Regions from separate parts of the Bradyrhizobium arachidis genome, predicted to be linked through region 2. Evidence: predicted binding sites of a transcription regulator. Region 2 holds the regulator's gene; each other region holds the start of a gene.
What was found. Region 2 encodes LexA, which represses DNA repair genes until DNA is damaged. Its sites were predicted from a motif close to TGTTCNNNNTGTGTTCNG; they were not measured.

Region 1 (9,709 bases), 2.2 Mb from region 2:
AAGAGATAGCCGACCGGAATGTGGAACCAGATCCAGTTGTCGTCGCCGCCGGCTTCGAGAATGAGAACACGGTTCTTGGGCTCGGCCGACAGCCGGTTGGCGAGGATGCAGCCGGCGGTGCCGGCCCCGACGACGATATAGTCAAACTCACCTTCGAGCCGTCTTGGCATTCTGCTTCCACCCAAACAGACGTCATGCCCGGGCTTGTCCCCGGCATCCACGCGCTTCCCGTCCTAATAGTCAGACGTGAATGGCCAAGACAAGCTGGAGACAAGCTGGCCACAAGCCCGGCCATGACGAGGAGACAGAGCTCCCCCGGACCCCAGGCAGTTGGGTGGACTCGCGCTTGCATGGTAGACAGTGCTGTATTTTCAACCAAGCTTTGAGACCTTCCATGCCCATCGTGAACCGTGTCGCCGACCTCCAACCCGATATTCAGGCCTGGCGCCGGGACATTCATGAGCATCCCGAGCTGCTCTACGATGTCCACCGCACCGCAGCATTCGTGGCGGACCGCCTGCGCGAGTTCGGCTGCGACGAGGTCGTGACCGGCATCGGCCAGACCGGGGTGGTCGGCGTGATCAAGGGCAGCAAGCCGGCCGGCGAGGGGCTCAAGGTGATCGGCATGCGTGCCGACATGGATGCGCTCCCTGTCGAGGAAGAGACCAACCTGCCTTACGCCTCCAAGACCCCCGGCAAGATGCATGCCTGCGGCCATGACGGCCATACCGCGATGCTGCTCGGCGCCGCGCGTTATCTCGCCGAGACCCGGAACTTCGCCGGCGATGCCGTGGTGATCTTCCAGCCGGCCGAGGAGGGCGGCGCCGGTGGCGCGGCCATGGTCAAGGACGGGCTGATGGAGCGCTTCGGCATCGAGCAGGTCTACGGCATGCACAACGGCCCCGGCATACCGATCGGCTCGTTCGCGATCCGGCCCGGTCCGATCATGGCAGCGACCGACGAGGTCGACATCATGATCGAGGGTTTCGGCGGCCATGCCGCGCGCCCGCACAAATGCGTGGATTCCGTGCTGGTGGGTGCGCAGGTGATCACGGCGCTGCAATCGATCGTTGCGCGCAGCGTCGATCCCTTGGAATCGGCGGTGATCTCGATCTGCGAGTTTCACGCCGGCAATGCCCGCAACGTCATTCCGCAGACGGCGACGCTGCGCGGCACGATCCGCACGCTGACGCCGGAGGTGCGCAGGCTGGTCGAGAAGCGCGTGCATGAGGTGGTGGCGGGCGTGGCGCAGATCACGGGCGCCAAGATCGATCTGCGCTACAAGCGCAACTATCCCGTCGTGAACAACCACGCCGCGGAGACCGAGGTGGCGACGCGCATTGCGAAGCACGTTGCGGGCGAAGCCAACGTGCTCGAGATGCCGCCGCTGATGGGCGGCGAGGATTTCGCCTATATGCTGGAAGCGCGCCCCGGCGCCTTCATCTTCTGCGGCAACGGCGACAGCGCCGGCCTGCATCACCCCGCCTACAATTTCAACGACGAGGCGATCGTCTACGGCACGTCCTACTGGGTCAAGCTGGTCGAGGAACAGCTCGCGGCGTCGTAAGGCCGAAGCTCGACGCACAAAATGAAAGGGCCCGTGCTTGCACGGGCCCTTTGTCGTTGCGGGATCTGATCGGCTTAGAAGATGCGCGAGAAGATCACGTAGAGCGTGCCCGACAGCAGGATGGCGACGGGCAGGGTCAGGACCCAGGCCATCACCATGTTGCGGATGGTGGCGATCTGGAGACCCGAGCCGTTCGCGGCCATCGCGCCTGCTACGCCTGACGACAGCACGTGCGTGGTCGACACAGGCAGGCCGAAGGTGTCGGCGGCACCGATCGTGGCGGCGGCGACGAGCTCGGCGGAGGCGCCCTGCGCGTAGGTCAGGTGGGTCTTGCCGATCTTCTCGCCGACGGTCACGACGATACGCTTCCAGCCGACCATGGTGCCAAGGCCGAGCGCGATCGCCACCGCAACCTTCACCCAGGTCGGGATGAACTTGGTCGCGCTGTCGAGCCCGCCCTTGTAAGCGTTCAAGGTCGCGACCTCTTCCTTGTTGAGGTCGTTTTCCTTGTCCTTCATCAGGAAGCGGATCGCTTCCGAGGTCAGGTACATGTCGTTACGGGTGTTGCCGACCACTTCCGCCGGCACCTTGTTCAGGGAGCCGTACTTCGCGACCTGGTCGCCGACATCCTTCACCAGCACCGACAGCGAAGGATAGGTGCCTTCGGTGATGTGATGCGAGGTGATGTACTGCGTCACCGCGGGGCGCGGGTCGCCGATGATGTTGTGGCCGGCGCCCTTGGCCGCGATCACCTTGGAGGCGGCGTCCGAAACCTTCTGGAACTGGGCGACCTGCGTCTCCGGCAATGCGCGGTTGAGCGCGTAGGCCGTCGGCACGGTGCCGATCAGGATCAGCATGATCAGGCCCATGCCCTTCTGACCGTCGTTCGAGCCGTGGGCGAAGCTGACGCCAGTGCAGGTCAGGATCAGGAGGCCGCGGATCCAGATCGGCGGGGCCTTGTGGCCTTCGGGAGCTGCGTAGAGCGCCGGGTTCTTGACGATCATCTTGAGCAGCAGCAACAGGACGGCGGCGCAGACAAAGCCGACCAGCGGCGAGAGCAGGAGCGCATAGCCGATTTCGGTGGCCTTGCCCCAGTCCACGCCCGAGGTGCCGTCGCGGCCGCGCATGATCGCGTTGGCGACGCCGACGCCGATGATCGAGCCGATCAGCGTGTGCGAGGAGGAGGCCGGCAGGCCGAAGGCCCAGGTGCCGAGGTTCCAGAGGATCGCGGCGATCAGCAGCGCGAACACCATCGCGAAGCCGGCGCTGGAGCCGACCTGCAGGATCAGCTCCACCGGCAGCAGCGAGACGATGCCGAACGCGACGGCACCGGTCGACGTCAGCACGCCGAGGAAGTTGAACAGGCCGGACCACATCACCGCGAATTCGGCCGGCAGCGAGTGGGTGTAGATCACGGTCGCCACCGCGTTGGCAGTGTCATGGAAGCCGTTGACGAATTCGAAGCCGAGCGCGATCAGCAGCGCGACGAACAGCAGGATGTAGGGAACGTAGCTCGTGACCTTGGTGCCGGTCGCATCGACGTCGGAATAGATGCTGTAGGCGACGAACAGCAGGCCTGCGGCGAGGATGCCGAAGAACAGGATCATCGTCAGCGGATTGAAACCCTTGTCGAGATTGGGCCGGGAAGCAGGCTGGACAGGCGCCGGATCGCCTACCGCACGGTCGAATGCAACATCTGTCATTTTTGGACGCCCCTTAACTAATTTGAAGGGCTATTGTCCGCGATGGATTTGAAGGCTGGATGACAAGTGCGTCCAAAAGTCGCTTTCCCACCTGTATTTAGGCGGCGCGCGGGGCCTTCTTCTGCAGGCCGGCGGCGATCTTCAGGTCTTCGACAAAGCGCTGATACTCCAGCACTTTGGCTTCCGGATCGGGCAGCCGCAGCAGATAGGACGGGTGCACCGTCACCAGCGCCTTGCGCCCGTCGGGCAGGTCTATGAGCCGGCCGCGGGTCTTTCCGATCGGCGTGATCTTGCCGAACACGCTCTGCGCGGCGGTGGCGCCCATCGCGACGATGAGGTCGGGCTGGATTGCCGAAACTTCCCGCTCGTACCATTGCCGGCAGGCCCGGATCTCAGGTGTGTTCGGCTTCTGATGCAGGCGGATCTTGCCGCGCGGCACGAATTTGAAGTGCTTGACCGCGTTGGTGACGTAGACCTTCTTGCGATCTACGCCGGCTTCTTCCAGCGCACGATCGAGCATCTGCCCGGCCGGTCCGACGAAAGGATGGCCGGCGAGGTCTTCCTTGTCGCCGGGTTGCTCGCCGACCAGCATGATGTTGGCGGACTTCGGACCTTCGCCGAACACGGTCTGCGTCGCGTCCTTGTAGAGGGGGCAGGCGCGGCAATGCGCGGCCTCCTCGCGGAGGGCTTCGAGATCGTCGGCAGCAGGTTTGCGTTTCATCGGAGCCTCCGGCCGCTTCTGAGGCTTGTGCGGATCGGTTGCGGCATTGGCAATCATGGCGCCGGTCATGCGCTCGGCGTCCTCGATCAGGGGCTTAATGATCGAAGCCTCGGGCAGGTTCCTCCAGTATTTCTTCGGCATCTCCGTCTGCATCGCCTTCACCTTGAGCCGCGCCGGATTGAAGATGCTGGCGTAGTAGCGCCGCCAGGTTTCCTCCAGCCGGTCTTCGCCCGGCGCCTCGCTCTTGCTCACGCCCGGCGTGAACGAGAGCGTATGGCCGTCCCAATGCGCGCAGAGGTCCGGCGTCAGGATCGACCAGGGCATGTCGGCAAAGCGTTTTGCAAAGAACGGCGCGGCAAGCTCGACGATGTGATGCTCCGGCTCGAACCAGGCGACGTAATGCGCGGCTCGCTCGCGGCCGATCTCGCGGAAGCGCACGAAGGCGTGCATCTTGTGCTCGTCGCGATGGACCGTTCTTGCCATCGCCGTGATGAGCGCGACATCCGGATCGATCGCGACCTCGATGAGATCGTGGTTGTCCTTCAAGCGCCAGAGCAGGCGATAGAGGATCGCAAATCGCTCACCATCGCGGTGGAGGATTGCTGCTTTCGCGAGCTCGACGAATTTTGCCGGCACGTTGAAGGTGCCGTCGTTCACCTCGAGGATCGGAGACGGCGCGGATGGCGCGAACAAATCGGCTTCGCCGCCCTGCACGGCCCAGGTGACATCGGTCGGCTCTACATGATGAAGCACGAGCGAGCGCGCGGCGTTGCGCCAGCCGTCGCAATCGGTTTCGGTGTCGAGGATGATGTACTGCATCAGAAGCCAAATCCCAGTTGCGTTGCCTTCGGCTTGAACCGTTCGATGAGTCCGGCCGCTTCGAGGCGATGCGGTGAGGGGCGGTGATCGCTGAGGACGATGAACGGCAGCGCCTTGTTGCGGGGCACGTGCAGGCGCGCGAGATCGGAGAGGCGGATCGTGGTGGTGCGACGCGCCGCGATGATGCGTTCGACCGCCTTGGTGCCGAAGCCCGGCACGCGCAGCAACTCCTCGCGACTAGCGCGGTTGACGTCGAGCGGGAAGCGGTCGCGATGGCGCAGTGCCCAAGCGAGTTTTGGATCGATGTCGAGCGGCAGCATCGCGCTATCGTCGACGATCTCCGCAACGTCGAAGCCGTAAAACCGCATCAGCCAGTCGGCCTGGTAGAGCCTGTGCTCGCGCAGCAGCGGCGGCTGTACCAGAGGCAGAGCGCGGCTGGCGTCCGGGATCGGGCTGAAGGCGGAGTAGTAGACGCGCCGCAACCGGTAGGCGCCGTAGAGATTGGCGCTGGTGTGGAGAATGGTGTGGTCGTTCGCGCTGTCGGCGCCGACGATCATCTGCGTGCTTTGTCCGGCGGGCGCGAAGCGCTGCGGTTTTGTTTTGGTCTTTGTGTTGCGGTCTTCCTCGGCCTCGTCGAGCTTCAGCCGCAGCCGGCCCATGGTGCGGCGGATCGCGCGGACATCCTTCTCCGGCGCGAATTGCTGCAGGCTCGTCTCCTGCGGCATCTCGATGTTGATGGAGAGACGGTCGGCATATTTGCCGGCCTCCGCGATCAGCGCGTCGTCGGCCTCGGGAATCGTCTTGAGATGGATGTAGCCGCGGAAGTGATGCTCCTCGCGCAGTTTTCGCGCGACGCTCACCACTTGCTCCATCGTGTAATCAGGGCTGCGGATGATGCCGGAGGAGAGGAACAGGCCCTCGATGTAATTGCGCCGGTAGAAGTCGAGCGTCAGCTTGACCACCTCGTCGATGGTGAAGCGGGCGCGCGGCACGTTCGAGGAGGCGCGGTTGACGCAATAGAGGCAATTGTAATTGCAGGCGTTGGTCAGCAGCACCTTGAGCAGCGAGATGCAACGTCCATCCGGCGCGTAGGAATGGCAGATGCCCATGCCTGGGGCGGTCGAGCCCATGCCCTTGCCGTCGCTGGAATCCCGCTTCTCGGTCCCGCTGGAGGCGCAGGAGGCGTCGTACTTGGCGGCATCCGCGAGAATTTCCAGTTTGCGTTGTACGTCCATGCTTGAATCTCTTTGATTCCACTCATGAATCTTTGGCGCGCCAATTCGATTGACTCTTCGGCTGCCGTTAGCTTTATATTAGAACATATCATGAACAAATGAGCCAGCCGCTGGTTCTCTTTTTGAGAGCCACCGGCAATCACCTCTGAAGGAGCGGCGAGCATGAGCAGCGCACGCATCAGCGCGCTTGCGACCTTGCGCGACCAGATCGAGCGCATCGAGACGGCGGAGGTCGTGCACCAGTATGACCGCGTCGCGCTCGGCCATGGCGAGGCCGACGCCGTGCTGAAGGGCGGGCTCGCGCGCGCGGCGATCCACGAGGTGTTTTGCGCTGGGTCTCAGGGAACAGTTGCGACGGGTTTTGTCATGGGCCTCGCAGGGCGCGTCTCGGCGCAGCGGCCGCTGCTGTGGGTGCGGCAGGATTTTTCGGAACTTGAGACCGGCGCGCTGTCGATGAGCGGGCTCGCCGAGCTCGGGCTCGATCCGCGCCGCGTGGTGATGGTGCGCGCCGCCGATGTCGAGAGCGCGCTGCGCACTTCGGCCGACGCGCTCGCCTGCGATGCGCTCGGCGCCGTCGTGCTCGAGCTCTGGGGCGATGTCAGGCAGTTCGATCTCGTCGCGAGCCGCAAGCTGACGCTGGCTGCGCAAGGCTCAGGCGTCACCGGGCTGATGCTGCGGATGGCGGCGCAGCCGCTGCCCTCGACCGCCGAGACGCGATGGATGCTGCGCGCGGCGCATTCGCCGCCGGGCCCAATATGGAGTGCCTGGGGCGCGCCGCGCTTCGATGCCGAACTCTTGCGCAATCGTCATGGCCCGTGTGGCCGGTGGATCATGGAATGGAATTGTGATGAGTGCCAGTTCAGTGAACCGTCGACGCATTCTCAGCCTGTGGCTGCCGCGCCTGCCCATCGACCGGATCCAGCGGTTTTTGCAGGTGAGCGGCGGCGCGCCGGGTGACCCGAGCATCGTCGTCATCAAGGAGAACAATGCGCTGGTGATCCATGCGCTCGACGAGGCTGCCGAGCGCCTCGGCCTGTACATCGGTCAGCCGCTCGCCAATGCGCGGGCGATGTGTCCGGACTTGAAGGTGTTCGACGCCGATGTCGTGGCCGATGCCAAGACGCTCAGCGACATCGCCGACTGGTGCGACCGCTTCACGCCGCTGGTGGCGCTCGATGCGCCGCATGGGCTGTTTCTGGACATCACCGGCTGCGCGCATCTGTTCGGCGGCGAGGCCGCGCTGTTGCAGACGCTGGTCCGTGCGCTTGCCCGGCAAGGTTTTGCCGTCAGTGCGGCGATCGCCGGCACCTCAGTCTGCGCGCGCACGCTGACGCGGCAAACGTCCGGCATCATCGTCGCCGACGGCGGGGAGGCGGTAGCGATCGACCGGTTTCCGGTGTCCGCGCTCGGCGCGGGCGAAGCCATCACCACCGGCCTGCGCCGTGCCGGCCTGAAGACCATCGGCGATGTCGCCTCGCGTTCGCCGAGCGAGATCACGGCGCGGTTCGGTGCCCGGTTCTCCACGCTGCTCGCGCATGCGCTGGGGCAGGGTGATGCGCCGATCAATCCGCGCAAGCCGCTGCCCGACTACATCGTCGAGAAGCGCTTTGCCGAGCCGATCGCAACCGACACCATGATCGCGATGACGCTGTCGCGGCTGGCCGATACGTTGATCGCCTCCATGGAGAAACAGGGCAAGGGCGCGCGGCGCCTCGAAGCCGCGTTCTTCCGCACCGACGGCGTGGTGCGCGCGATCATGGTCGAGACCGGGCGGCCGGTGACGCGAAGCGCGGTTGTCGACCGCCTGTTCCGCGAGCGCCTCGATGCGCTCGCCGATCCCCTCGATCCCGGCTTCGGCTTCGACATGGTGCGCCTGTCGGCAAGCCGTACCGAGATCGTGGTGCAGGAGCAACGTGATCTCGACGCCCATGTTCACGACAATGACGAGCTTGCCGCGCTGATCGACCGCATCGCCGCGCGGATCGGGGGAAAGCGCGTCGTCGTGCACCTGCCGCAGGACACGCATATTCCCGAATGCGCGGTGCTGGCCGCGCCCGCCCAGCATCATCTCGCGGCCGCCATGCAGGCCGAATGGCCGGCGCGCGCCGAGAGCGAGCCGCCGCTACGCCCCTTGCGTCTGTTCGAGAAGCCCGAGCCGATCAAGGTGCCGTTCGCGACCGTGCCCGACGGCCCGCCGCATCAATTCACCTGGCGCCGCGCGCTGCATGCGGTGGTGCGGGTGGAAGGGCCCGAGCGCATCGCCATGGAATGGTGGCGGCAGGACGGCAAGCAGCTGACGCGGGATTATTTCCGCATCGAGGACGCCGAGGGCCTGCGCTTCTGGATTTTTCGCGACGGTCTTTACGAGGGGGAAGTGTTCGACGGCGACGGCGAGCCCGTTTCTCCCAACTGGTATGTGCACGGGCTCTTCGCATGACGACATCAGCCTATGCCGAGATCGGCATCACCACCAATTTCTCCTTCCTGCGCGGTGGCTCGGATCCGCGCGCCTATGTGCATCAGGCCAGCATCCTCGGCATCCCCGTGATCGGCATTGCCGATCACAACACGCTCGCCGGCGTGGTGCGTGCCTACAAGGAGCTCGACAATGACAAGGTGCTGCACAAGCCGAAACTCTTGATTGGCGCGCGCATCGTCTTCATCGACGGCACGCCTGATATTCTCGTGTACCCGCGCGACCGCGCCGCCTATGGCCGGCTGTGCCAGCTCCTCACCCGGGGCAAGCGCGGCGACGACGACATCACGCGGATCGAGAAGGGCGAATGCCATCTCAGGTTTGCTGACCTGCTGGAATTTTCCGAAGGGCAGCTCCTGGTCCTGACGCTGCCGCATCGCTTCGAGCAAACGCAGGCGCTGGATATTCTTGCAAAGCTGAAGGACAGGGGTGCCGAGGGCGTGTGGCTGGCGGCGAGCCTGGTCTATCGCGGCGACGATCGCCGCCGCCTGGCGCGGCTCGATGATCTCGCTGCAAAAGCAAAGGTGCCGCTGCTCGCGACCAACGAGGTGCTCTATCACCATCCCGCCCGCCGTCCGCTTCAGGACGTGCTGACCTGCATCCGGGAAAAGACCACGATCGAGGCGATCGGGCGCAAGCTGGAAGCCAATGCCGAGCGGTTCTTGAAGACGCCAAAGGAAATGTCGCGGCTGTTCCGCGATTTCCCCGAGGCGATCGCGGAGACCATGCGCTTTGCGGACAGAATCGACTTCACGCTCGACCAGCTCAAATACCAGTATCCGGACGAGCCGGTGCCGCCCGGCAAGACCGCGCAGGGGCATCTGGAGGATCTGACCTGGGCAGGTGTCGACAAATATTTCGGCGGCAAGATCGACGACAAGCTGCGTGCGACGCTCAACAAGGAGCTCGCGCTGATCGCCGAGCTGAAATACGCACACTACTTTCTCACCGTGCACGACATCGTGCACTACGCGCGCAGCCAGGACATCCTCTGCCAGGGCCGCGGGTCGGCGGCGAATTCGGCCGTCTGCTACGTGCTCGGCATCACCTCGGTCGACCCGACCAAGGTCGATCTCTTGTTCGAGCGCTTCATCTCCAAGGAGCGGCTGGAGCCGCCCGACATCGACGTCGACTTCGAGCATTCGCGGCGCGAGGAGGTGATGCAATATGTCTATCGCCGCTACGGCC
Region 2 (9,709 bases):
AACGGTGCCCGCGTTTTACGGGCCAAGATCGACATGTCCTCGGGCAACATCAACCTGCGCGATCCCGTGCTCTACCGCATCCTTCATGCGCACCATCCGCGCACCGGAACCAAGTGGAGCATCTATCCGAGCTACGACTACGCCCACGGCCAGTCGGACGCCATTGAAGGCATCACGCATTCGATCTGCACGCTGGAGTTCGAGGACCATCGGCCGCTCTACGACTGGTTCATCGAGAAGCTGCCGGTGCCGTCCGAGCCGCACCAGTACGAAATGGCGCGGCTCAATCTGACCTACACGCTGCTGTCCAAGCGCGTGCTGACCCAGCTCGTCCGCGACGGTCATGTCGCCGGCTGGGACGATCCGCGCATGCCGACCGTGGCGGGCATGCGCCGCCGCGGCGTGCCGCCGGCCGCCTTACGCGAATTCGTCAAGCGCATCGGTGTGGCCAAGGCCAACAGCGTCGTTGATGTCGGCATGCTCGAGTTCTGCATCCGCGAGGAGCTGAACCGCACGGCGCAGCGCCGCATGGCGGTCTTGAGGCCGCTCAAGATCGTCATCGAGAACTATCCGGAAGGGCAGACCGAGGAGCTCGAGGCGATCAATCATCCCGACGATCCCTCGGCCGGCACGCGCAAGATCACGTTCGGCCGCGAGCTCTATATCGAGCAGGACGACTTCATGGAGAACCCGCCGAAGAAGTTCTTCCGCCTGTCGCCGGGCAACGAGGTGCGCCTGCGCTATGCCTATTTCGTCAAGTGCACCGGCGTGATCAAGAACGACAAGGGCGAGGTCGTGGAGCTGCGCTGCACTTACGACCCGGCGACCAAGGGCGGCAACGCGCCCGACGGCCGCAAGGTCAAGGCGACCATGCACTGGCTGCCGGCGGCAGCATCGAAGCCGGCGGAGATCCGCATCTACAACCAGCTGTTCGCCAATCCGAGCCCGGACGCCTCGAACTTCGCGGCCGATCTCAATCCGAACTCGCTGGAGATCCTCTCCGATGCGCGGGTCGAGGCATCGGTCGCCGAGAGCAATTCGATGGAGCCGATGCAGTTCGAGCGCCAGGGCTATTTCGTGCGCGACAAGGACTCGACGCCGGGCAAGCCGGTGTTCTCCCGCACCATCGGCCTGCGTGATACGTTCGCGAAGGAAGTCGCCAAAGGCTGAGGATCTGAGATGAGTAGTGAAGCCGACGCCATCGTTTCCGCCATCATCGCGAAATGGTGCGCCGGCTTCGCAACGCTCGACGCCGGCGCGCTGTCGTCGCTCTATGCGAAGAATGCCTTCTTCTTCGGCTCGAATCCAAAGCTCTATCAGGGCAGGGACGGCGTTGCCGATTACTTCAACGGCCTGCCGCGCTGGCGCAAGCCATCTGCGGCCTTTTCCGAGGTGAACGCGGCGCAGGCCGGCCCTGACCTGATCAACATGGCAGCCACCATCACGTTCGACCTCGCAGGCGAGCGGGACGATCTCATCGTCAAGATGAGCTGGGTCATCATGCGCGAGGACGGCGACTGGAAGATCGTCAATCACCACGCCTCGTCGCAGCTGCCGCTGATCTAGCGCACCGTATTCCATTGGCTCCGTCATTCCGGGATGGCCCGAAGGGCCGGGCCCGGAATCCATAATTCCGGCTCGTGGTTATGGATTCCGGGCTCGCGCCAAGGGGCGCGTCCCGGAATGACGATGGAAACGAACGCGCGTCGGCTGCGTTGAGATGGATTCCCAACCAAGGATCCGCCATGCAGAACATCGCAGAGCATATGGAAGTCATCGGCGCCGACGGCGTCCACATCGGCACCGTCGACCGGGTCGAGGGCAATCGCATCAAGCTGACCAAGAAGGACAGCGGCGAGGGCAGCCACAAGGGGCACCATCACTTCATCGACAAGGGCCTCGTTGCCGACGTCGAAGGCAACAAGGTGCGCCTGTCGGCGAAAGCGGATGTCGCTGTGACGATGGAAGAGGAAAAGTAGGGCGGGCCTCCGTCCGTTCCTGATCCGTACCGCTATTCGTCCGCCTGCACGTTCCGGTAGCCTCGGCACCCGTCGCGTATCGCAGGGTGCTAGGGGATGGCGGAGCCGGGCCGGCCGCAGCGTGTCTCGCAAGGGATCGCGGGAACTTGGCCGACGGGCCGAACCGCCTCGGCGGGCGGCTTTGCGCCGGCGGGCTCCGGCCTTTGGCCCGCGATCGTCGAGACGCTGCGCGAATGGGCGCGCGCGGAGGCCGGCGCCGGGCGGCTGTTGCCGTGGGTGCCTGTCGCGTTCGGCGGCGGCATCGCGCTGTACTTCGCGGCCGATCATGAGCCGGTGCTGTGGGTCGTTGCCGCCACCGCGGTCGCGCTCATCTGTGGTGCGGTCCTGTTGCGGCGGAGCCGGTGGTTTGCGCCTGCGCTCCTGATCGCGACGGTCGCGGCCGGCCTGGCCGTGGCGACCTGGAAGACGGCGCGTATCGCGCACACGGTGCTGGCAAAGCCGCTCTATTCGGTCTCGCTGTCGGGCTTCGTCGAGACCCGCGACATCCGCGAGCGCACCGACCGTTTTGTCCTTCGTGTTACCGCGATGGAGGCGCAGCGCAGTGATGTAAAACTCGAGCGCGTGCGCTTGTCGGTGCGCAAGGGGACCGCGCCCGAGGTCGGCAGCTTCGTGCAGCTGAAGGCGCGGTTGTTGCCGCCGATCTCGCCGGTGCGACCCGGCAGCTACGATTTCTCGCGCGACCTGTTCTTCCAGGGCATCGGCGCCTCCGGCTTCGTGATGGGCGCGATCACGGCGTCCGTGCCACCGGATACCGGTGGCCTGCGGCTGCGCTATGCCGCGTTCATGCAGGGCCTGCGCGATGCGATCGACGCGCGCATCCGCGCGACGCTCGAGGGCGACAATCGCGCCATCGCGACGGCGCTGCTGACCGGTCGGCGCGATGCGATCTCGACGCCCGTCAATGACGCCATGTTCATCTCGGGGCTGGGGCATGTGCTGTCGATCTCCGGCTACCACATGGCGGTCGTCGCCGGCGTCGTGTTCTTCGCCGTGCGCGCGCTGCTGGCCTTGATTCCGCGGCTTGCGGCCGGCTTCGCCATCAAGAAATGGTCGGCGGCCGCGGCACTGGTCGCGGCGGCGTTCTATCTGCTGCTGTCGGGCGCGGAAGTCGCGACGCAAAGATCGTTCTTCATGACGGCGGTGGTGCTGATCGCAGTGATGGTCGACCGCCGGGCCATCACGTTCCGCACGCTGGCCGTGGCAGCGCTGATCGTGCTCGCGGTCGCGCCGGAAGCACTTGTGCATCCGAGTTTTCAAATGTCCTTCGCCGCGACGCTGGGACTTGTTGCGCTGGTGCAGATCGGCATGCCCAATTTGTTTGCCTCGCCCGATCATTCCACGACCGCGCGGATCGCGCTGTGGGGCGGGCGCGAGATCGCGATGCTGTTCCTGGCCTCGCTGATCGCGGGGCTTGCGACCACGCCCTACGCCGCCTTCCACTTCCACCGCGTCACGCCGTTCGGCGTGCTCGCCAATCTCGGCGCCATGCCGGTGGTCTCGGCGCTGGTCATGCCGGCCGGGCTATTGAGCCTGCTTGCGGCACCGTTCGGGCTCGACGGCGTGTTCTGGTGGCTGATGGGGATCGGCATCGACTGGATGATCGCAGTCTCGCGCTGGGTGGCGGGCTTGCCAGGCGCGGTCGGCCGCATCCCGGCCTTCGGCATAGGCCCGCTGATCGCGGCGAGCCTCGGGGTCATCGTGATGGGTTTGTTGCGCACGCCGCTGCGCTGGTCCGGCGCCGTGGTGCTGCTGGCGGCGATCCTCTGGGGCCTCGCGGCGCGCCAGCCCGACATTCTGATTGCCGGGGACGGCCAGAGCGTCGCGGTGCGGGGCAGGGACGGGCGCCTGCATCTGATCAGGGCCAGCAAGGACGGTTTTCTGCTCAAGGAGTGGCTCGCCGCCGACGCCGATGCGCGCGAGGCCGGCAGTGCCGCATTGGCTGACGGCGGGTCATGCGACGAGGCCGGCTGCGTCACGCCGCTCGCCGACGGGCGGCTGGTGGCGCTGTCCCTTCGGATCGACGCGCTGGCGGATGATTGCAGTCGCGCTGCACTGGTGGTGACGGCAAGGCCCGCGCCGCCGGATTGCGCGGCGATGGTGGTCGACCGGCAGCGTCTTGCCGCACAAGGAGCGCTCGCCCTGACACATCGCGGCGACGGCTTCGCGGTCCAGGCAGTGAAGGCGAGGGGCACGGACCGTCCATGGTCGCCGGCGATCGCGAGCGAGGCTGATTTCGGGACGAGCCTTGCGCCGCAGGCGGCGACGCTCCGCAACCGGGACGCAACGCCGTCCGAGGCCGACTTGCAGGCCGATGACTGAGCAGATCGGCTACAAGTACCAGGCCAGCACGGCGTCGAGTCCCGCACCTCCGATCACCGGTAGCGCCACCATCCGGCTCAGTCCGGCTGTTTGGGCCTCGGAGCCGGAGATCGAGCCGTCATGCGCGAGATCGTCATTGAGCGCGGGCATGCCGGTGGCCCAGGCGCCGCCGATGCTGCCCTCGCTCCTGGCGATGGATTTGTTCGCATAGAGCGCGGAGAGGTCGGTCTGCGCGCCACAATCGCCGGCGTGGAAGACCAGCGCCGAACGAATCTCGTTCGGCACCCAGATCTCGAAGCGCCGCGCAATCGGCGTTGCCTGCGCGGAGAGGAATGTCAGAACCCAGGTCTTCTCAGTGCCGGCTCGGTAGGGGATGCCGACGCCGAGGTTGATCCCGACTTCGGCCGCGTCCTCCCAGCGCAGAAAGCTCTTGGCGTTGTGCAGGTCCTTGATGATCAGCGGCAGGCCCGCTTTCCAGGTGCGTCCGGGCAGGCCGAAGCCGCGCGGAAACCTGGTGTGGCGGGAGTTGAACTCGAACATGTCGGCGGTGCCATAGTAGCCGTCGACGAGCCTCATCTCGTGGGACGTATCGGCGTCGTTGTGCCAGAGCTCGATGGCGCCGACATGCGCCTCGTCGTCGCCGCAGAACAGCACCATCACCGCTTGCAGGAATTCGCCTGCAAAGACCGGCACCGCGACGCCGCAGGTGAGACCGGCTGCAAGGGCTTGGTCGGTCCGTTTGAAATAGGAGTTGGCGAATTTGGTGAGGATCACCGGGTGGCCGGACGCCCAGGCCTTGCCGGGGAGCCCCTCGTCATATCCGAAGTGCAGATCTTCGCTCACAGCCCTGAACGCGGACAGCCCTTCGCCGTAGAGGCCGCCGCCGAATTCCAGACGCATGCGCGTCCTGTCGGGCACCCAGAGTTCAACGACACGAATGAAGGTTTTCATCGAGTCCGTCCGCCGTCCCAAGCCGGAACAGCATCGGCCATTTGCCTGTGAAACGGACGTTCAAAATTCAGGCAGCGCCGCGCAAACTTCGTGCGACGGGAAGGTGGGATATCGAGAGACACAAACAACACCACGTCGCCGGCCGCGGCCGGCGATGGCGATCTCAATTCCGGGCTCCGACCTGGCGGCCGGGGATATCTGCTTCAACCGATCGGCAGACGCGGCGTTGTCGGGCGGTTCTCGGCACTGACCTGCGGCTTGTGCTCGCGCTCGCCGAGCGGCTGGGTCACGGGCAGTTGCAGCACGGTTGCCTGCTGGCCTTCGACGAGCTGAGTCACCAGGACGTATTTGCCGTCGGGGAATTCGATCGCGTCATGATGGCGATCGGGAATGTGCGGATCAATCTTGCCGAACTTGCCGACACGCGAGTTGACGGTGCGCGTCCAGATCCAGCGATTGTCGTAGCGGACGTTGTCGGCGAAGGCGAGCTCCGTTCCCGGCAGCAGGCAGACCGCGACGGTCGGATCGGCCGCGGAGGCAAAGCCGCGCGTCGAGGTGCCGCGGAACGTTGTCGTCACGATCGTCTCGCCGACCTCGGCAGGGCGCGATGCGACGGCATGCAGGCTGTAGTCACACATCGTGGGTGCTCCTCATGCGGAGATAGCAACCCGCGCCTCTGTCTTACGAGGCGCAGGCCTCTATCAGAGTGGAAGCATCATAGCGTCTGCCCGGTTATAGGCAAATCTGCGGCTCGCTGCCGCAGCGTGCGATCACATTATCTTTCCCGAATCCCCCGGGAACAAAGCCTGCTTTCGTGCATTCGGTGGGCGTATCAGTGGCCAGCCGGCGCCGACCAACCGGAGTATGGCCAGACCGGTTGTGATGGTTGCGTGAGCGCATTGCGCGCGTTGCGGACTTGCTCGCTCATGGTCGTTTCCTTGGCCGTCTCCTTACGGACATGGCGGTGCGATGGTGCGGCAACGGCTTGCGATGCTGATGCTGCGATCAGCGCCGCTGCTACTGTGCTCAGGATGATCTTGCGCATGACATCTCCTCCAACCTTCGAAAGCCGATCCGGAGCGGTGCTGCTTCGTGCGGCGTGGCGAGGATGTAGCGCTAGAGGAGGGGCCGGATAATCTGCGCGAAACCAGAAAGACTATCCAGCGGGAGCGGACAATCATCCGCTCCGATCTCTGGTCGGCGATGCCGATCGAAGCGCGCGGACAGCGCGCTTAGTACTTGCGGTATCAGTACTTCCGATAAAGCCCGATCAGCTTGCCCTGAATCTTGACCCGGTTCGGCGGCAGGATGCGCACCTCATAGGCCGCATTGGCGGGCTCGAGCGCGATCGAGGCGCCGCGGCGGCGGAAGCGTTTCAAGGTCGCTTCCTCGTCGTCGATCAGCGCCACCACGATGTCGCCGGTGTCGGCGCTCTCGTTGCGCTGGATCAGCGCCATGTCGCCGTCGAGGATGCCGGCTTCCACCATGGAATCGCCGCGCACTTCGAGCGCGTAGTGCTCGCCCGAGCCGAGCATATCGGGCGGGACGCTGATGGTGTGGCTGCGGGTCTGCAACGCCTCGATCGGCGTGCCGGCCGCGATCCGGCCCATCACCGGCACCGCGACGGGACGCTCGCCCTCGTCCGCAGGCGGGCTGGAGGTCGTGCGGACCTTGCCGAGATTGCCCTCGATGACGCTCGGCGTGAAGCCGCGGCGATTGCCGGCGGCCGCCTGCAGCTCGGGCAGCTTGATCACCTCGATGGCGCGGGCGCGGTTGGGCAGGCGGCGGATGAAGCCGCGCTCCTCGAGCGCGGTGATCAGGCGATGGATGCCTGATTTCGAGCGCAGATCGAGCGCGTCCTTCATCTCGTCGAAGGAGGGCGGTACGCCGCTTTCCTTCAGTCGCTCGCTGATGAACCGCAGGAGCTCGTACTGTTTGCGCGTTAACATCTCGACCAAAATCCCCCGGTTGATGTCGTTCGATTCCGAGACGCTGAATTCAGCGATAAGCCGCTGCATGCTCGAAACAAATCATGAACGGACACTATATGTTCGATACATGTTCCGCAACTGCTTAATTTACCGTGAACGCGACAAAGTTCGCGTCACGCGTGTGGCCAGCGCGTTCAGACCGGCAGGCGCAGCACCTCGCAAGGTGTGCCGGCTTCGGCCTTCGGCGCGAACGGCGCGCGCACGAGAAGTGCCTGTGCCGCAGCGAGATTCGCAAGCAGCGAGGAATCCTGGTGATTGACGGGAAGGGCGATCAGCGTGCCGTCGTCGCGCGTCTCCAGGCGTGCGCGCAGATAATCTTCGCGCTGGTCGTTGGCGCCGACGTCGCGGCCCAGCACCGCGCGCTCGCGGCGATGGTGAATCACGGAGCGGCCCGACAGCGCCCGAATCAGCGGCACCATGAACAGGAAGGCGCACACATAGGATGACACGGGATTGCCGGGCAGGCCGATCACGCGCATCGCCGCCAACCTTCCATGCATCATCGGCTTGCCGGGCCGCATCGCGATCTTCCAGAACGTCATCGCGGTGCCCTCGGCCTTCAGCGCCTGCTGGACCAGATCGTGGTCGCCGACCGAGGCGCCGCCGGTGGTGATCAGGATGTCGGCGCCGCTCGCGCGGGCGCGGCGTATGCCCGCGGTGGTGGCGTCCAGGGTATCGGCGGCAACACCGAGATCGACGGTATCGGCGCCCTCGCTGCGGGCGAGCGCGTGCAGGGCATAGCCGTTGGAATAGACGATCTGGCCGGGGCCAGGCGTGGTGCCCGGCATCACCAGCTCGTCGCCGGTGGCGAGAATCGCGACCTTCGGGCGGCGGTGGACGGGTAGAAACGGGTGATTCATGCCGGCGGCGAGCGCGAGGTCGCGCTCCGTCAGCCGGATGCCCTTGCGCAGCAGCACGTCGCCCTCGCTGAAATCGACGCCGGCGGGGCGGATGTGTCGTCCCGTCACGGCCGCTTCCTTGATCGTGATGCGCCTGCCGTCCGCAACCGTGTCCTCCTGGATCACGATCGCGTCTGCGCCGTCGGGAACGACGCCGCCGGTGAAGATCCGCACGGCTTCGCCGGCGCCGACCGATCCTGCAAACGGCCGCCCCGCCGCGACCTCGCCGATCACGGTAAGCTGGGAATCGATCTTGGCGGCGTCGGCCGCACGCACCGCATAGCCATCCATCGCCGACATCGCCTGCGGCGGCTGGGTGCGCCGCGCCGCGACGTCGTGGGCAAGCACGCGCTGGAAGGCCTGGTCGAGGGCGAGCATTTCTTCAGGCAGCGGCTCTGCGCCGGCAAGCACCGCGGCAAGCGCGTCAGAAACCGGCATCAGGGCCACGGGTGAAAACTCCAGCTGCGCCCGTTCGGGCAAATCGGCGGCGAGAGTTCTAGCCGAGTGCAGGCGCAGAGGCAAAAAGGCGATCACGCAGGATGATTCATCCTGCGTTGTCCGCTCTGCAGTGAAGGATAGACGTCAAGTCCGCCGCGGCATGATCCAGAAGGCGAGACAGACCGGGACGAGGATGGCCATGGCGAGGACGAGAAGGACGAGTGCCACGGCCAGCATCGGTCAACTCCCCGGCTGCTCGTCCGGACTGACGTCCGGCGCTTTGGGACTCTGATCCTTGTCGGGCAGCGGATCGGCCTGCGATTTCAGGTCGGCGGCCTTGCTGATCAGCTTGGCGGAGAGCTCAGAATCCGAGGTGGTTCTGGCGTATTTCATCAGCAGCGAGGCCTGCTTGGTGAGGTAGGTTTTGCCCAACACGACGATAAGCCTGATGTAGAATTCCCAACGGACTCATGAGTCCGGAAGCCGGTATTCGTTCCGGGAACTCCGTACAAAATTGCACAAAGTGATTGGGTTCCTCATTTTGCGCCAAATTAGGTCCAGCACCGGCGCGCCCCAGCGACGGGCCGAACCGGCCCCCAACGTCAAACCCCGAGTGCCTTCAAGGCGTTCCCGACATCGGTGGGCGAGGTCACATGCACCGCGGTCAAGCCGCGGGCGCGGGCTCCCTCGATGTTCTCGGCAAGATCGTCGAAGAATACGATCCGGTTGGCCGGCACGCCGATGGCGGCCACGACATGGTCGAAAGCCTCCGCGTCCGGCTTGCGCAGGCCGATGCTGGAGGACAGGTAGACCTCGCGGAAATGGCCGAGCAGGTCGGCATATTCCTTCGAGAAATAGTCCACGTGCGGCCGGTTGGTGTTGGAGAAGGCGTAGAGCGGCATTTGCCGCGCCGCGCGCGGCAACAGCTCGGCAATGTCCGGCATCTCGCCGGCGAAGATCGCGTTCCAGCCCTCCAGGAACTGCGCGTCGGAAATGCCGATCCCGAGTGAGGTGCGCAGCGAGGCGAAATAGTCCTCGTCGCTGATCTTGCCGACCTCGTGCAGCCGGTAGG
Region 3 (9,709 bases), 4.4 Mb from region 2:
GCTCGATTCCGTCGTGATCGATCTCGACCTTGCCTTCGGCACCGCCGGCCTCGACTACAACCAGGACCCGGTGCAGGGCATCGCCAATGCGGTGCTGTCGCAGGACCGCCCCGACACGGCGCTGATGGAACGCCTGCTCGCCAAATGCACCGACCGCCTCAGCCTTCTTGCTGCACCCGCCACGCTTGACCGCGTCTACGATTTCGGCGCGGAAGCCTTTGATGCGGTGTTCGACACGCTGCGCATGACCACGCCCTGCATCGTGCTCGACGTGCCCCATCAATGGTCGGGCTGGACGCGGCGCGCGCTGGTCAATGCCGACGACATCGTGATCGTGGCCGAGCCTGATCTTGCCAACCTGCGCAACACCAAGAACATGCTCAGCGTGCTCAAGGCGGCGCGGCCGAACGACCGGCCGCCGCTGTACTGCATCAACCAGGTCGGCATGCACAAGCGCGCCGAGATCGAGGTCAAGGCATTTGCCAAGACCATGGAGAGCCAGCCGCTCGCGGTGATCCCGTTCGATTCGAAACTGTTCTCGACCGCAGCCAACAACGGCCAGATGATCGCGGAGGTGTCCAGGAGTCACCGCACCACCGAGCTGTTCCAGAATATGGCGAACCGCCTCGCCGGCCGCGGCGAGGTGAAGAAGCCGAAGCGCTCGCTGCTCGGTCCGCTGCTGAAGAAGCTGAAGGGCCGGTCAAGCCGCAGCTCCGCGCCGCACCGCAAGGCGTCGTAAGCTCTCCGTCGGAGCGCTAGGTGAGTCTCATCCCATAAGGCGTCTATAGAGGCCGGCTACCTGTCCGCCCGCTGCTGCTTCTTTGCCAGCAGCTGCCGCAGCGCCGTGACCTTGGCCGCGGCCTGGTCCGGCGGCAGATCGGCCTTCACGAGGATTTCGGCCTCGGACTCGCGGCCCTGCAATCCCAGCACGAGTGCGAGATTGGCACGGACCCGCGCATCGTTCTGATTGCGCTGATAGGCGCGGCCGAGCACCTGTTCGGCCTTCGGCAGATTGTTCTGCAGCACGTAGGACAGGCCGAGATTGGACAGCACGGTCGGCTCGTCGGGCGCGATCTTCAGCGCCGCGGCGTAATATTGCTGCGCTTCCTCGTTGCGGCCGAGCTGATCGAGCGCCGCGCCCTGCGCCGACAGAATGCGCCAGTCGGGATCCTCGGGCGAATGCGCGCGGCCGAGCACGTCGAAGGCCTGCTGGAAATTGCCGTTGTCGGCGAGCGCACGGCCATAGCCGGCGAGCAGCGCCTTGTTGCTGGGATGACCGAGCACGGCCTGCTCCAGCACCGCGACCGCCTGCGCGCGCTGGCCGCTCTCGCGCAGCGCCTTGCCGTATTCCAGCGCGACGTTGGGATCACTGGGCTTGGCGCGATAGCGCTCGCGCAAGGTGTCCATGTCCGACTTCGGATCGGCCTTGCCGGCTGTCTCCGATTTGCCGCCAAGCGCGCCGGTGACGTCCTCGAGGCCGGTGGTCTGACAGCCGCCGAGGGCAAGTGCCAGGAACGCGGACAACAGATATCGCGCCGGGGGAGAGGCAACGGGCAAACGCTTGGACATACTCTGATCACTCGGCGACTGATCAGAGATGCTTTGCCTATTAACGCTAAAGTCCCGTTAAAGAGACAGTCGTTCAGACCTTAGTCGGTGAATTCGGCGCCGAATTCGCAGCCGATACGCCAGCGCAGGCGGCATTGGCGGGAATAGTCCGGCGCGAAGATGATGGTGAATTGCGGCGGCACTTCCAGAAATTCAGCCACGACCTTCACGCCGCCATCCGAGATATCCGTGATCGTGCAATCCCGCGGCAGCGAGCCCGCGCCAAAATGAATCTTGGCGAGCCGGCTGCACACCCGACGTTCGCTTCTCCGGCGATTTGCAAGCATTTGAACTGTTCACCCGTTAGACCACGGCCCATCCCGCACCTTAGAAGTAGCGAACATTCGTTGGGATGTGCTGAGCGCAGCCGCTCGCATTCGAGGCTTAGTGTCTGGCCCCCGTTTACGGCTCGTTAAGACTTGCCTCGCCCGGAAATGTTCCCGTATTGTTCTTGCGGAGTGCGCCGGGCTCTGCTACCCTCGATTGTACGAGAGGGCAGGCTGGTTCGGGCATGGTTCAGCGGGTTTCTACCGTCGCCTTTGAGGGGATCGAGGCTCGTGCGGTCGACGTGCAGGTGCAGGTCGCGCCGGGCCTGCCGGCCTTTGCCATCGTCGGCCTGCCGGACAAGGCGGTTTCGGAGGCGCGCGAACGCGTGCGCTCGGCGCTGATCGCCTCGGGGCTGGCGCTGCCGGCGCGGCGGATCATCGTCAATCTGGCGCCGGCCGACCTGCCGAAGGAAGGCAGCCATTACGACCTGCCGATCGCGCTCGGGCTGATGGCGGCGATCGGCGCGATCCCGCCGGATGCGCTGACGGGGTTTACCGTGCTGGGCGAGCTCGGTCTCGACGGCTCGATCGCGCCGGTGGCCGGCGTCCTGCCGGCCGCGATCGGCGCCAATATGCGCGAGGAAGGCTTGATCTGCCCGGCGTCTTGCGGCTCCGAAGCGGCCTGGGCGAGCCCGGACATCCAGATCATCGCCGCAAGCTCGCTGATCCAGATCGCCAACCACTTCAAGGGCACGCAGGTGCTGTCGCGTCCCTCGCCGAAGGTGCACGAGGCCGCCGCCTCCACGCTCGACCTGCGCGACATCAAGGGCCAGGAGAGCGCCAAGCGCGCGCTGGAGATCGCGGCCGCCGGCGGACACCATCTCCTGATGATCGGCGCGCCCGGCGCCGGCAAATCGATGCTGGCGGCGCGCCTGCCCTCGATCCTGCCGCCGCTGTCGCCGGGCGAATTGCTCGAGGTCTCGATGATCGCCTCCGTTGCCGGCGAGATCGAAGGCGGCGCGCTGACCGCGCGGCGGCCGTTCCGCTCGCCGCATCATTCGGCCAGCATGGCGGCGCTGACAGGCGGCGGCATGCGCGCAAAGCCCGGCGAGATCTCGCTGGCGCATCAGGGCGTGCTGTTCCTCGACGAGCTGCCGGAGTTCGATCCGCGCGTCTTGGATTCGCTGCGCCAGCCGCTGGAGAACGGAGAGGTCGCGGTGTCGCGCGCAAACCACCGCGTCACTTATCCGGCGCGCTTCATGCTGGTCGCAGCGATGAATCCGTGCCGCTGCGGCAACGCGTTCGAGCCGGGCTATGCCTGCAAGCGCGGCCGCGTCGATCGCTGCACCGGCGACTACCAGGCGCGCATCTCCGGCCCGCTGATGGACCGCATCGATTTGCGCATCGAGGTGCCCGCGGTCACCGCAGCCGATCTGATCCTGCCGCCGCCGGCGGAAGGATCCGCCGAAGTCGCCGCGCGCGTCGCGGCGGCGCGCGACATCCAGCTTGCACGCTATGCCGATGCCGGCCTGCCCAATGTCCGCACCAACGCCGAAGCGCCCGCCTCCGTGCTGGAGGACGTCGCCAAGCCCGACGCACAGGGACAGAAACTCTTGCGCGACGCTGCCGAGACCATGCGGCTATCGGCGCGCGGCTATCACCGCGTGCTGCGGGTGGCACGCACGCTCGCCGACCTCGACAATGCCGACAAGATCGGCCGGCTGCATCTCGCCGAGGCCCTGTCCTACCGCGCACTCGCGGAGGATGTGCGGCAGCTCGCCTGATCATTCTGCGCATCAACCCGGCGGTAACGAGTTTCCTTTACGCTCTGCAAACCATAAGGCCATGCGTTCTTAAGGGGACAGTTCCCGAGCGGCCTTGGTGAGTAGAGTGTCATGTTGCGTTTCAAGATCCTGGCCTCGGTTGTTCCCTTGTTGGCGGCTGCGGTGTTCGCCCGCGGCGAGATCGGATCGGTCTCGCATCCCTGCATCGCTCTCGGCGAAACCTCGGTCGAGCTGACATCGCTGTTCTGGACCGCCGGTGTCCATGTCGCCTTCACCGACGATCCCGACAAGGCAACGGTGCGGGTTCAGATCACCGATGATGCGGACGCTGCGGACTTCGCCGTCGTCGACGACGGCCTCGGGTCCGAGCCGGACTCCTGCGAGGCTACTGCGTCGAACCGCCTCGTCTCGATTGCCGCGCAGCCCGTCGATGGCGGTCCGGTGATCTATCTCTCCACCGAGGGACCGGCGGATTACCGCATCTATGTGCGCTCGCGGACGTTCTCCCAGCGCGAGGCGGCGGCGCTGATCGTCGGCGCCCGCGGCGGCCACCGCCACCTCCATGCTGCCTCGCTCTAGGTTTGAGCATGATCTTTCCGGAAAACCGCTGCACACTTTGCGCAAACGCGGCCCTTCGGGTCCGGATCATGCTCTGAGGCATTAACACCTCGTCAACCCTGTTTGGAGGCTGCCCCAAAGCCTCAAACTGTTCGCAAGGTCGGCACGACATCGTCGCACGCGCTGGCAGCGGGGTTTCGGATAAGGGTCGGTGGAGATGGATCGGATGTTCCGGATCAAGGTGCGCATGCGCCGCTTCAGGCGGCGGCATCCCCGCATCGCCTTCGCGATCCGCTCCTTCATGATCTTCTCGGCGACCTTCGGTGGCGCCTATGGTTTCGTCACCGGCAGCCGGGCCGAGAATTCCGGCTACGATCCCCACGCCTTTGCGATCGGCGCGAGCTTCCTGTTCGCGCTCGCCTGCCTCGGCCTTGCCACGCTGAGCATGCGCCTGCGCTTCGTCAACAAACGGATGCGCAAGCTCGCCGCGCATAACGAGGCGCTGATCGACCGCAATTGGGAGCTGAAGGAAGCCGAGGAGCGCGCGCGCAGCCTGTTCGAGCAGCAGGGCGATCTGATCGTGCTGCGCGACACCCAGGGCCGCATCACCTTCGCCAATGACGCCTATTGCGCGCTCGCGGGGCAGCCGCGCGGCGCGCTGGTCGGCACGCGATTTGACTTTGACGTGCTGGAGCAGGGCGACAGCGCGCGCGAGAGCAGCGGCACGCGCGTCCACGACCAGAAGATCGCAACCCCGCTCGGCGCGCGCTGGATCGCCTGGCGCGAAGGCTATGTCCGGCTCGACGCCGGCCAGCCCGCCGAATTGCAGAGCGTCGGGCGCGACGTCACCGACCGCACCGAGAGCGAACGCGCGCTGTCCGATGCGCGCGACCAGGCCGACGCCGCCAACCGCGCCAAATCGCGCTTCCTGGCGATGGCCTCGCACGAGATTCGCACGCCGCTGAACGGCATCATTGGCATGGGCGGGCTGTTGCTCGACACCACGCTGACGCCGGAGCAGACGACCTACGCCAGGGCAGTGAAGACATCGGGCGAAGCCTTGATGGCGCTGATCGAGGAGCTGCTCGACTATTCCAAGATCGAGGCCGGCAAGCTTGATCTCGAACTGCGCCCGTTCGCGCTCTCCACCCTGATCGAGGAGATCACAGAGCTGCTGGCGCCGCGCGCGCAGGCCAAGCAGCTCGAGATTGCCGCCTATGTCGACGAGCGCCTGCCGCTGGAAGTGGTCGGCGACGCCGCACGGCTGCGTCAGGTGCTGCTCAACCTCGCCGGCAACGCCATCAAGTTCACGGCAAACGGCGGGGTCGCGCTGATCGTCGAGCCCGGCATCTGGCAGAATGAGATCAGTTTTCTGGTGCGCGACACCGGCATCGGCATCGCACCCGACGCGCAGCAGCGCATCTTCCGCGAATTCGAGCAGGCCGACGCGCGCGTCGCCCGCACCTATGGCGGCACCGGGCTTGGCCTTGCCATCAGCGAGCGCATCGTCAAGCGCATGGGCGGCCGCATCACGCTGACGAGCGAGCCGGGCAAGGGGGCAACCTTCGAGGTCGCGCTGCCGCTGGCGGCATCGCCGGGCGGCGCAGGACAGACGGCGTTTCCGAACCCTGACCTTACCGGGAAGTCGATCCTGCTGGTTGCCGACGGCATCGAGGCCTCGCTGATCGCGCGGCGCCTGGAACGCTGGGGCGGCCAGACCTGCATGACGTCCGATGCCTCGGTCGCGGAAGCGCTGCTGCCGGAGCGATCCTGGCACGCAATGCTGGTCGATCGCGCGATCGGCGCAGCCATCGCCGACCGGCTTGGCGGGCTGGCGCGCGCGCATGCGGCGCAGCGGCTGGTGCTGCTGACGTCGAGCTCGCGCCACGAGAAGTTTTCGGCTGATTTCACCGGCTTCCTGGTCAAGCCCTTACGCGCCGCCTCGCTCGCCGCACGGCTCGCGCTGACGCCCGAGGTCGCCTCGCCCGACCTCGCGCCGGAGCCGCCGGCCGACTCCACCGGCGCAGCCCCGGCAAGGGGCATGTCGATCCTCGTCGCCGAGGACAATGAGATCAACGCGCTGCTGATGCGCTCGCTGCTGACAAAACTCGGTCACCGCGTCGTCATCGCCGTCCATGGCGAGGCCGCGCTGGAGTCCTGGCTCGCGGCGGCATCGGCGGGCACGCCCTATGATCTCGTGCTGATGGACATCCAGATGCCGCAGCTCGACGGCATCGAGGCGACCAAACGCATCCGCGCCCATGAGGCCGCTACCGGCGGCCAGCACACGCCGATCCTCGCGCTCACCGCCAATACGCTGGTGGAAGATCGCTACGCCTGTTTCGAGGCCGGGATGAACGGGTTTCTGATCAAGCCGCTCGATCGCGAGAAGCTGGAAGAGGCGCTGACCGGACTGGCGGCAGCGCGGCATCTGGCGGTGTAGCCACATCGAAGGTGCCGTAGGGTGGCAAAGCGAAGCGATGCCCACGCATCGTTCGACAACAGGCACAGAGCGTGGGCACGGCGCTTCGCGCCTTTGCCCACCCTACTACGGCACCGCGGCCTACGGCTACAGCACCGTCACAGCCGCCGCAGCGCCACGCTCTCCACGGTATGATCGGCGCCCTTCTTCAGGATCAGCGTCGCGCGGGGGCGGGTAGGCAAGATGTTGTCCTCGAGGTTGGCGAGGTTGGTGCGTTCCCAGATCGCGATCGCGGTCGCGGTGGCTTCCTCGTCCGACAGCAGCGCATAGCGGTTGAAGTAGGACTTTGGATTGGTGAACGCGGTGTCGCGCAGCGCCAGGAAGCGCTTGATGTACCACTGCCGCAGCGCCGCCTCGTCGGCGTCGATATAGACCGAGAAATCGAAGAAGTCGGAGACGACGGGCACCGCCTTGCCGTCGCGCGGCAGCTTGCCGGTCTGCAGCACGTTGACACCTTCGACGATCAAAATGTCGGGCTGGTCGACCTCGGCCCACTGGCCCGGCACGATGTCGTAGGTCAGATGCGAATAAACCGGCGCACGCACATGGCGGCGGCCGGACTTGATGTCGGAGAGGAAGCTCAAGAGCAGCGGCAGGTCGTAGCTCTCCGGAAAACCCTTCTTCTGCATGATGCCCTGCCGGTCGAGCACCGCGTTCGGATAGAGGAATCCGTCCGTGGTGATCAGCTCGACTTTCGGCCGCGGCGACCAGCGCGCCAGCAGCGCCTGGAGCACGCGGGCCGTGGTGGACTTTCCGACCGCGACCGAGCCGGCGACGCCGATGATATAGGGCACCTTGCGGTCGCGGATGTTGAGGAACTGGCGCTCGGCGTAATACAGCCGCTGCATCGCATCGACATAGATCGAGAGCAGGCGCGACAGCGGCAGGTAAATGTCCTCGACCTCCTGCAAGTCGAGGCGGTCGTGCAGGGAGCGCAGCCGGTCGAACTCGCCCGGCTCCAGCGTCATCGGCGTATCGTCACGCAGTCGCGCCCACTCTTCGCGCGAATAGACGCGGTAGGGGTTATACTGCTGCTCCGGTGCGCGGATATCCATGACGCGACCTCTCCACCTCGGCTAGTTGCCGCTCTTGCGCGACGCTTTCTCTTCCAACCCTGACATATTCGTTCGCTTGTCGAGCGCCGCTTCCACCTCTTCCAGCTTTACGCCGCGGGACTTGAGCAGCACAAGGAAGTGATAGAGCAGGTCGGCACTTTCAGCGATCAGATGCGCGCGATCGTTTTCGACTGCTGCGATTACGGTTTCGACTGCTTCCTCACCGAACTTCTTGGCGCAATGCTCGGCGCCCTTGTCGAGGAGCTTGCGGGTATAGGAGGCCTCGCCACCGGACGCCGCGCGGGCGTCGATGGTCTCGGCGAGGTGATGGATCGTGAAACGCGCCATACAGAACACTCAATACACGTCCGGCTGAACGAGCCGGTCTCGCCCGCCTATGTAGCATTTTTATGAAGCGGAGTCGTCAGGCATCAAGGCGCATGGCTAGCCCGCGCCGGGCCATATGCTCCTTGGCTTCGCGGATGGTGAATTCCCCGAAGTGGAAGATCGAGGCGGCCAGCACCGCGGTGGCGTGGCCATCGCGGATACCGTCGACGAGGTGGTCGAGATTGCCGACGCCGCCCGAGGCGATCACGGGAACGGGAACGCTGTCGGCGATCGCCCGGGTCAGCGGGATGTCGAAACCCTGCCTGGTGCCGTCGCGGTCCATCGAGGTGAGCAGGATTTCGCCGGCACCGAGCGAGACCACTTCCTGGGCATATTCGATGGCATCGATGCCCGTGGAGTTGCGCCCGCCATGGGTAAAAATCTCCCAGCGGTCGCCGCCCGGGCGCTTCACCCGCTTGGCGTCGATCGCGACCACCACGCACTGCTCGCCGAATTTCTCGGCGGCTTCCTTGACGAACTCGCGTCGCGACACCGCCGCACTGTTGATCGAGACCTTGTCGGCGCCGGCGCGCAGCAGCGTCTTGATGTCGTTGACCTCGCGCACGCCGCCGCCGACGGTCACCGGCATGAAGCAGGCCTCGGCCGTACGCCGGACGACGTCGAGCATGATACCGCGGTTCTCATGGGTCGCGGTGATGTCGAGGAAGGTCAGCTCATCAGCGCCGGCGGCGTCATAGGCGATCGCCGCTTCGACGGGATCGCCGGCATCGCGCAGATCGACGAAATTGACGCCCTTGACGACGCGGCCGTCCTTGACGTCGAGGCAGGGGATGACGCGCACCTTGAACATGTGTCAGCTCCTGCGCGCGTCGCGGATCAGGGTGAGGGCGGCGGCGGGATCGAGCCGGCCGTCGTAAAGCGCGCGGCCGGCGATCGCACCGGCGAGCTTTTTCGCCCGCGGCGTCAGCATCGCCTTGACGTCCTCGATCGAGGCGAGGCCGCCGGAGGCGATCACGGGAATCGAGATCGCGTCGGCCAGCGCGATCGTCGCATCCAGGTTCAGGCCCTTGAGCAGGCCGTCCCGCGCGATGTCGGTGAAGATGATGGCGGCAACGCCCGCATCCTCGAAACGTTTTGCGATCTCCAGCACCGTGACTTGCGAGGTCTCGGCCCAGCCTTCGACCGCGACCTTGCCGTCGCGGGCGTCCAGCCCGACCGCGACGCGGCCGGAGAATTTCTTCGCGGCTTCCTTCACCAGCTGGGGATCGCGCACCGCGGCGGTGCCGATGATGACGCGGGTGATGCCCTTGTCGAGCCAGGCTTCGACGGTCTTGAGATCGCGAATGCCGCCGCCGAGCTGCACCGGAATCTTGATCGTCTTCAGCATCGCCTCGACGGCCTCGGCATTCACCGGCTTGCCGGCAAACGCACCGTCGAGATCGACGACGTGGAGATACTCAAAACCCTGCTCGGCAAAGCTCTGCGCCTGCGCTGCTGGATTGAGGTTGAAAACGGTCGCGCGCGCCATGTCGCCTTGCTCGAGGCGCACGCATTGGCCGTTCTTGAGGTCGATCGCGGGAAAGAGAATCACGGTTTCCATCGCAAAAA

Region 1: the regulator LexA is predicted to act here: its motif matches at 6,125-6,142, upstream of WN72_RS16065 (putative DNA modification/repair radical SAM protein).
Region 3: the regulator LexA is predicted to act here: its motif matches at 2,044-2,061, upstream of WN72_RS00930 (YifB family Mg chelatase-like AAA ATPase).

What each region holds. Positions count from the first base shown of each region.
Region 1 covers NZ_CP030050.1:3,482,124-3,491,832, forward strand. Annotated here, with positions in the region: gene WN72_RS16045 (GMC family oxidoreductase) at 1-170, opposite strand, end outside; gene WN72_RS16050 (M20 aminoacylase family protein) at 395-1,567, shown strand; gene WN72_RS16055 (inorganic phosphate transporter) at 1,642-3,270, opposite strand; gene WN72_RS16060 (UdgX family uracil-DNA binding protein) at 3,368-4,810, opposite strand; gene WN72_RS16065 (putative DNA modification/repair radical SAM protein) at 4,810-6,045, opposite strand; gene WN72_RS16070 (ImuA family protein) at 6,208-7,002, shown strand; gene WN72_RS16075 (Y-family DNA polymerase) at 6,893-8,482, shown strand; gene WN72_RS16080 (error-prone DNA polymerase) at 8,479-9,709, shown strand, end outside.
Region 2 covers NZ_CP030050.1:5,660,575-5,670,283, reverse strand. Annotated here, with positions in the region: gene WN72_RS26510 (glutamine--tRNA ligase/YqeY domain fusion protein) at 1-1,170, shown strand, start outside; gene WN72_RS26505 (nuclear transport factor 2 family protein) at 1,180-1,566, shown strand; gene WN72_RS26500 (DUF2171 domain-containing protein) at 1,746-1,979, shown strand; gene WN72_RS26495 (ComEC/Rec2 family competence protein) at 2,076-4,358, shown strand; gene WN72_RS26490 (GAF domain-containing protein) at 4,368-5,309, opposite strand; gene WN72_RS26485 (hypothetical protein) at 5,513-5,947, opposite strand; gene WN72_RS26480 (hypothetical protein) at 6,142-6,354, opposite strand; gene lexA (transcriptional repressor LexA) at 6,557-7,258, opposite strand; gene WN72_RS26470 (molybdopterin molybdotransferase MoeA) at 7,435-8,646, opposite strand; gene WN72_RS26465 (hypothetical protein) at 8,878-9,072, opposite strand; gene WN72_RS26460 (HAD family hydrolase) at 9,240-9,709, opposite strand, start outside.
Region 3 covers NZ_CP030050.1:198,208-207,916, forward strand. Annotated here, with positions in the region: gene WN72_RS00915 (CpaE/TadZ family protein) at 1-739, shown strand, start outside; gene WN72_RS00920 (tetratricopeptide repeat protein) at 796-1,569, opposite strand; gene WN72_RS00925 (PilZ domain-containing protein) at 1,650-1,895, opposite strand; gene WN72_RS00930 (YifB family Mg chelatase-like AAA ATPase) at 2,120-3,658, shown strand; gene WN72_RS00935 (hypothetical protein) at 3,770-4,237, shown strand; gene WN72_RS00940 (PAS domain-containing hybrid sensor histidine kinase/response regulator) at 4,434-6,659, shown strand; gene coaA (type I pantothenate kinase) at 6,797-7,753, opposite strand; gene WN72_RS00950 (phosphoribosyl-ATP diphosphatase) at 7,775-8,101, opposite strand; gene hisF (imidazole glycerol phosphate synthase subunit HisF) at 8,178-8,951, opposite strand; gene hisA (1-(5-phosphoribosyl)-5-[(5-phosphoribosylamino)methylideneamino]imidazole-4-carboxamide isomerase) at 8,955-9,692, opposite strand; gene hisH (imidazole glycerol phosphate synthase subunit HisH) at 9,689-9,709, opposite strand, start outside.